2 regions of the Ruegeria sp. SATB045 genome follow, and region 1 is predicted to be linked to the other one. Evidence: riboswitches for the same ligand, from Rfam matches in the RefSeq annotation. Region 1 holds a riboswitch; the other holds the start of a gene.
The links. Region 1 has a riboswitch for cobalamin ahead of AC2FNR_RS13125 (hypothetical protein). Riboswitches for the same ligand answer to the same signal wherever they lie in the genome.
Positions count from the first base shown of each region.

Region 2: linked by a shared signal. The riboswitch ahead of AC2FNR_RS03110 (DUF1636 family protein) and the one ahead of AC2FNR_RS13125 (hypothetical protein) in region 1 are both predicted to bind cobalamin.

Region 1 covers NZ_JBXWSR010000024.1:48,204-52,067, reverse strand. Annotated here, with positions in the region: gene AC2FNR_RS13135 (DNA polymerase III subunit gamma/tau) at 1-795, opposite strand, end outside; gene AC2FNR_RS13130 (protein-tyrosine phosphatase family protein) at 929-1,417, shown strand; gene AC2FNR_RS13125 (hypothetical protein) at 1,419-1,826, opposite strand; cobalamin riboswitch at 1,909-2,128, opposite strand; gene AC2FNR_RS13120 (alpha/beta hydrolase family protein) at 2,265-3,122, shown strand; RNA gene ffs (signal recognition particle sRNA small type) at 3,161-3,259, opposite strand; gene AC2FNR_RS13110 (bifunctional 2',3'-cyclic-nucleotide 2'-phosphodiesterase/3'-nucleotidase) at 3,299-3,864, opposite strand, start outside.
Region 2 covers NZ_JBXWSR010000012.1:253,089-256,952, forward strand. Annotated here, with positions in the region: gene AC2FNR_RS03095 (protein GlxC) at 1-599, opposite strand, end outside; gene AC2FNR_RS03100 (class II glutamine amidotransferase) at 601-1,494, opposite strand; gene AC2FNR_RS03105 (helix-turn-helix domain-containing protein) at 1,676-2,323, opposite strand; cobalamin riboswitch at 2,450-2,653, shown strand; gene AC2FNR_RS03110 (DUF1636 family protein) at 2,756-3,112, shown strand; gene AC2FNR_RS03115 (ABC transporter ATP-binding protein) at 3,112-3,864, shown strand, end outside.

The sequences.
Region 1 (3,864 bases):
GTCCATCAGGTCCAGCACTCGGCCCCGGTCGGCCAGACCCAGCATCGCACGCACCTGATCGGCGCTGGTTTCCCCGGCGCCGTGTGAAATCGCCTGATCCAGAAGAGAGGTCGCATCGCGGGCTGAACCCTCGGCGGCGCGGGTGATTAGTGCCATCGCGTCTTCGGCGATCTGTGCGCCTTCGGCATCGGCGATCTTGCGCAGCAGGCCGATCATGTCCTCGGGCTCGATCCGTCGCAGGTCAAAGCGCTGACATCGGGACAGGACCGTCACCGGCACTTTGCGAATCTCGGTGGTGGCAAAGATAAACTTCACATGCTCGGGCGGTTCCTCAAGCGTCTTGAGCAGCGCGTTGAAGGCGCTGGTCGACAGCATGTGGACCTCGTCGATGATGTAAATCTTGTAGCGGGCCGAGGCCGCGCGATAGCGGACGCTGTCGATGATCTCGCGAATATCGTTCACACCGGTCCGGCTGGCGGCGTCCATCTCCATCACGTCCACATGGCGACCTTCCATGATCGCCACACAATGTTCGCACTGGCCGCAGGGTTCGGTCGTCGGTTTGCCCTCGCCATCGGGGCCGATGCAGTTCATGCCTTTGGCGATGATCCGGGCCGTGGTGGTTTTGCCGGTGCCGCGAATGCCGGTCATGATAAAGGCTTGCGCGATCCGATCCGCCTCGAACGCGTTTTTCAGCGTGCGTACCATGGCCTCCTGCCCGACCAGATCGGCAAAGGTTTCAGGGCGGTATTTACGGGCAAGAACCTGATAGGCGGGGCTGGGCGTGTCGGTCATATCTGCTCTGTCGGATTCGGGTTCCGACGCAGCCTAGAGACCCCCGCCGCCCGCGTCCACCGCCGCCTTGGGGGAAATTCGGTTTGCAGGTCAGTTTGCACAGCATAGAAGCTATGTGAAAAGGAGGCCGGGGATGGAGCCATTTGCAATTCACGTGGTCGAGGTCGGGGCCGGTCATTTCGCGCTGTCGCCGCTGCCGGGGCGCGCGGGGGAGTATGCGCGGGATTTGGATATCATTCGCCGCTGGCGGCCCGATCTTGTGATTTCGATGACCACAAGCTCCGAGATGGAGCAGACCGGAGCGGGAAAACTGGGAGATGACCTGCACGCCGAGGGCATAACCTGGACGCACCTGCCGATTGAAGATTTTGGCGCGCCGTCGCCGGACACCGAGGCCGCGTGGCCCCGGATCAGCCAGTCTGCCGCGCATATTCTGGCGCGTGGAGGGCGGGTGCTGGTGCATTGCCGGGGCGGGTGCGGGCGGTCGGGCATGATCGCCCTGCGGCTTATGGTCGAACAGGGCATCGCGTCCGACGCGGCGTTGCGCCGCCTGCGCGCCGTGCGGCCCTGTGCGGTTGAAACCGACGGGCAGATGCGTTGGGCAACCTGCGCGCCGGACTGAGTTACAACGCCAGATGCTGCTGGGGCTGTGCTGGTTGCGCCGGGGCCAGCTCTGACACTTCAAGCATGGCACAGGGCGGCACTTGTAACTGGCCGGCCGGACGGGCCGCAGCATCGGGGCCGAACAGCATATCCGCATAACCATCCAACGCGTCGAGCGAGGCGTCCGTGCTGGTGCCGCAGAAGATGCGAATCTGATCTTTCTGGGCGCGGAATCGGGCGATGCAGCCCTGTGGGCAATGGCCCAGCTCTCCGCTGCCGTCCAACGCGAAGTCATCCGACGTGGCAGGCACTGCGGATTCCATCGCCTGCACAATAGCCCGTGCCATCTGCGCCAGAGCCGGGCAGGTCTTGCCGGTTTTCTGACATAGGGTTGCACTGAATTGGTGCGTTTTTGTCTTCCAGATCATAATGCGCCCTCCGCGCGGGGAACGGGGCGTAGATCAGGTGTGACAGCGCGCTGACAATCCCGCCCGGACACCCCGCCCGAGTTACAGTTTTGCTTTGATGGCAGGTCTCCTGACTTGCGGGTCATAGCGTTGCCGACCTTCCCAGCCTTGCGGGCCAGTGGTATTTCGGCATTGCTCACCGCTTACAGTTGCGGGGGCAGTCGCGGCATTGGATCGTTCCGGCATGACCGGGCAGAACCGCACCGTGTTCCCTTTTCATCTTGTCCCGACACGGGACAAGAACCATCACGCCATCGCTAGCGGTTGAGCGGGCTTTGAGTCAAGCGGGCGCGCGCGCAAAGTGGACGTTTGGTCATCTTGATGCGCCCTTGACTCAGCCCGGCCAAAAAAGTGGGGATAAGGGGTGAACCGAACAGTTCAGATCAGGTGAGCAACGCTATGCTGGATGATACACCCCCCGTCCTGACTGAGGATTTTCGGTTTTCTGCCGGTTCGGCAATGCTGTCGGCGCGCCTGTACCGGCCCGTGACCGATCCCAAAGTCGCTGTGGTTGTACATGGTGCGACCGGTGTCCCGAGGGATTACTATCAGCATTTCGCGCATTGGCTGGCAGCGGATCAGGGGATCGCTTGCCTGACCTACGACTATCGTGACTTTGGCCACTCACTGACCGGACTACTGCAGGAATCGCGGGTAAAGATGGCGGATTGGGCGCTGACCGACATGCCTGCCGCCAGAGCGGAAATGCGCCAACGTTACCCACACGCAGAACACTGGAGCATAGGGCACTCGGTCGGAGGGATGTTGGGGCCAATACAACCTGATATCGACCATATAGATCGCATGATCTGTGTGTGTTCGGGGCTGGTGACAATCAGTGATCACCCTTGGCCTTATCGCGCGCTGGCGTCCTTGTTCTGGTATGGACATGTTCCGCTGGCGGTAAAAACTGTTGGATACCTGCCAGGCAAAGCAGTGGGATTTGGGGCCGACCTGCCTGCATCGGTTTACTGGCAGTGGCGCAAGTGGTGCACGGCACCCCAAAATTATCTGCCAGAAATCGGAAAAACGCTACCTGCCGCAACCTGGGCAGAGAAAGGCAAACCGGTCGATCTGTTCACTTTCGAGGACGACCAGATGGTTCCGCCCGAAGCCGTTTGGCGGTTGGCAGATCTGTACGGCTCCAGCGCTCGGCGTCATGTACTGTCACCGCAGGAATTCGGACTTAAGGACATTGGCCATATCGGCGCGTTCGCGCGTCGTAACGCGTCCCTATGGCCGCGCTTGATCGCATAAGTGCTGCGTGCCTAAACCGGTCAAAACTGTCGGGGATGAAGTGAGAGGTTGGACATCGACCCAAGCGGGGCTCGTTGTGGCTGCTTCCTTCCGGACCTGACCAGGTTGGCGAGGCGCTCGCCCGCGCCAACCTCTCAACGGTGGATATAGGCATTTGGTTCATGCTTGGCAACCCGTCAGAGGGAGAGCTGAATATTCAGAAAACCTTTCGCATCCGGACCGATGACTTTGGCGCGGTAGCGTGCCAGTTCTTCCAGGTGTTGGTCAGCGGCCGCTCCGGTTTTCACAAGCGCATGGGCACCGGGTATGGGTGACAACCGAAAAGGCTGGAGTGCCTCTTCCAAAGGGTCCATCGGTAAGACGCCCGACAGGTAATCCCGTACAATAGGTTGAATCGGAAGGACCGGCAGAGGAATTCGGGTCGCGTTTTCGGCAAACGGGAAATTCCCGCCTCCGTTGGCGCGATAGTTGTTCAACGCGACAACAAAGCGCTGATCTGCGTCGATAGGGCGGCCGTTGAATCGCAATTCGCGAACCCGATGGCTGTTGGGATGAAGTATTGCGCCACCTGCGTCGAACCGCGCCGGAGATGCTAGATCTAGTGCGTAAGTTAGCCCGTGCAGCACGTCAAAATTATGTCCGGCGCGATTCGTATCCACAAGGTCCGATTGTTCACCCGGGCGCATCTGGTTCAGCACGCCAGCGGACATTTCCAGCCAATCCTTGATTTCAGTGCCCGAGA
Region 2 (3,864 bases), on a different contig from region 1:
GCGCCCGCGCGCTCCAGCAGGTCTTGCAACAGGGTCAGATGTTCGGGACGCATCTCTTTCTCGACGCAATCAGCACCCAGACTTTTGACCGAGCCGCGCACGAACAGCCGCGCCTCGTACAAGGAGTCCCCCAACGCATCGCCCGCATCCCCGCAAACCACCAGCGTACCCGCCTGCGCCATGAAGGCGGACATATGGCCGATATTGCCATGCACCACGATGTCGATCCCCTTCATGGAAATCCCGCAGCGCGAGCTGGCATTGCCCTTGATCACCAACAACCCGCCATGGCCCGTGGCCCCGGCATATTGACTGGCATCGCCTTCAACGATCACAGTGCCCGACATCATGTTCTCGGCCACGCCCGGCCCAACAGAGCCTTCGACCCGAACGGTCGCCTGCTGGTTCATCCCCGCGCAGTAATAGCCGGTCGAACCCTTGACCGTGACCTCAATCGGGGCATCCAGACCGACAGCGATGGCATGGCTGCCCTTGGGGTTCTGAACCTGCCACTGGGTCTGGTTTGTCTCGGTGCTTTGGGCCTGAAGGGCGGCGTTCAGCCCGCGCAGGCCCTGTTCGGCAACATCATAGCTCTGCATTTTAGTGGCTCCAGAAATAGACGGTTGCGGGTTCGGGTTCCCAGACGCGGGCATCCTCGATTCCCGGCAGGTTGACCAAGGCGCGATACTCGCTGCCAAAGGCCACATATTGATCGGTCTCGGCCATTACCGCCGGTTTGCAGGCGATGGGGTCGCGAACCACGCCGAACCCATCCTTGGTGCCGACCACAAAGGTAAAGAACCCGTCGAGATCCTCAAGGCTGCTTTCCAGCGCCTCACCCAGAGTGGCCCCGTTTTGCATTTTCCATGTCAGATAGGCCGCGCCGACCTCGGTATCGTTCATGGATTCGATCCGCACGCCCTCGCGCATCAGTTTGCGGCGCAGGGCGTTGTGGTTGGACAGCGACCCGTTATGCACCAGACATTGATCTGCGCCGGTGTTGAACGGATGCGCCCCTTCCGTGGTAACGGCGGATTCAGTGGCCATGCGTGTATGGCCGATCCCGTGGCTGCCGGACATCAAGGTCAATTGGAACCGCTCCGCCACCTCCCGAGGCAATCCAACCTCTTTATAGATCTCGATCGCATCGCCGTCGGACATGATCCGCAGGCCAGGGCGCAATTCCCTCAGGGCCTGCCGCGCAGCGCTGACTTTGTCGTTGGCCACGCTCAGAACCGCATGAGTGTCATTGCGGCCCAAGCTGACGGGGCTGGTCAAGACGTCGGCCAAATCTTCGGCCAAAGTCTGAAAATCCGCGTCCGGATTGTCGGATTGCACGGTGAGCTTCGCCTGATCTCCGACAGGTCCATAAATCGCGATCCCGGCGCTGTCCGGGCCGCGATCTGTCATTGTGATCAGCATATCTGTCAGCATCGCGCCCAATTGAGGCTCGAGCGTTTTGTCCTTCAAAAAAAGGCCGACAATTCCACACATGTGTCAGCTTCTCCTGTGTTGAGTTGGGCAGACGCTAACACCTGAACTTCAGGTTATCAACAAAGGGAAATTAATATTCATAAGGGGAATATTTTCGGCTATCTATTTCCCCCGCATTCAAAAATCACGGAGAGCAACCCCGCAAAACCTCAGCAGCGGTTTATCAATCGCCGAATCGTGACTAACGCGTCTGCGGATATGAGATGATCGACAGGTAGCGGGCTGGCAGTTTGCGCAGCACCTCGGGTCCATGCGGTGCGTCCGCATCAAAGAACAACGTATCACCCGGCTCCAGCAGGTAAATTTGATCGCCGTGTCTGTAATCGACTTCGCCTTCAAGCATGTAGAGCATTTCAATCCCGTCATGCTGGAACGTCGGGAAAGTGTCGGACTCTTCCGTCAGCGTGATCAGATAGGGTTCGACCACAACACCACTGGCATTAGACCCCATATGACCCAAAAGGCTGTATTGATGGCCTGCGCGTGTCCCGGCTCTCTCTGTTTCAACGCCCTTTCCCGCTTTGGTGTGGGTTGCGTTTCGGGTTTCTTCATATCTGCGGAAAAATGCAGTGATCGGTGTGCTCAGAGCATTGGCCAGCGATTGTAGCGTCGTCAATGAAGGCGATGTGTAGCCGTTTTCGATTTTTGACAGCATACTGATGGATAACCCGGTCAGCCCCGACAATTCCGCAATTGTCACGCCCTGCTGCAACCTCAACGCGCGGATTTCACGACCGATCGCCGTTTCGAGGTTCTTTTCACCGGGGTCCCTGACCTTGTGGGGATCCTGAGAAAACTGAGGTTTGGACCTATCGTTTGATGCTTTCACCAACCTATCCTTAACGCCTTTCGCTTCGTCGTTATCGCCTGCAATTTTCTTGAAGGGAAACATATTTTCAAAACTACATTCCTGCGCAACCTCCGGTGATTTGTGTTGACCGGCGATCTGATCTCGGGCAGTGACGCATTTGATGGTTCCCTGGGGCATGCTCCAGCGGTGAAAAGGGAATACGGTGAGGTTTAAGTGCCAAGTCCGTAACTGCCCCCGCAACTGTAGGCGGTGAGCGAAGCCAATATCCCACTGACATGAATAATGTCGGGAAGGGTGGCCAAGCCTCGACCCGCAAGTCAGGAGACCTGCCATCGCAACCGAAACCAACCCGGGGCGGGGCGTCCTGGAAGGAGGCTTGATGGTACCTCGTACGCCTTTATGCGCGACCGCGTTTCAGTACGGCCCCAGCGGCCGTGGAACAGACGCTTGATGGCCGAGCCCACTGATCATTTTGTTCTGATCTGCGCGACCTGTCAGGGTTTGGAGGCAGCGCAGCACATTGCGGATGCCTTGTGCCCTGAATTGCCTGCGGGTTTCGCAGTGCGCACAGTAGACTGTATGGCTGGATGCGATCACCCGGTCACTGTCGGATTTCAGGCCCTAGGAAAAGCCCAATACCTGTTTGGTGATATCGGCACCGAGCAAGAGCTGAATGCTCTTGCCCAATTCGCCGCGCAATACCTGGGCAGCGCAACTGGTTGGACAAAGGCCACAGACAGGCCGGCGCCTCTGATAACCAAGACATTGGCGCGCATGCCGGCGTTGGCTGTTCGAGGAGCTCGATGATGACCAGACCCTTCCTGCAGGCGCGTGGTGTAGCCTACTATTCTTTTCACGGTGACGTTCTGTTGCAAGACATCTCGTTCGACCTTGAAGAGGGGTCGGTTCTGGCCATTGCCGGTCCGAATGGCGCTGGCAAAACCACTCTGCTGAACTTACTTTGTGGCGCTGAAGCTCTGTCCGAAGGCGACGTTCTGGTGCAAGAGCAGAGCTTGAAGACACTGTCAGCGACGGAGCGCGCCCGAAAAATTGCCGTCGTCAGTCAGCAGGAATATCCCGATGGGCGCTTGCATCTGCGTGACTATGTGGCACTTGGGCAAATTCCAATTCGCTCGGACCGCTCCTCTGAAGATCACGCAAACGACTTGACGCGAATTCTGGACCTGACCGGCCTTTTGGAGCTTGCCGACAAGCGCATGGCAGTGTTGTCGGGTGGCGAACGTCAGCGCGCCCATATCGCGCGTGCGCTGGCACAGAACCCTACTCTTCTGTTTTTGGACGAGCCGACGAACCATTTGGATCCCGACGCCAAAGGGCGGATGTTGTCGCTGGTCGCTGGACTGGGGATAACCGTCATAATGATTGTCCATGACATTGTCATGATCCCCGAATTCGCCACCCATGTTGCGTTGATGAAATCTACCCGGCTGACCGGGTTTGGCCCTGTTTCCGAGGTCCTGACGACTCAACATGTGCGCGACACGTTCGGCGTCGACTACTTGTTCTTTCAGCACGACGGTCGGATGATCCCCGCGCTG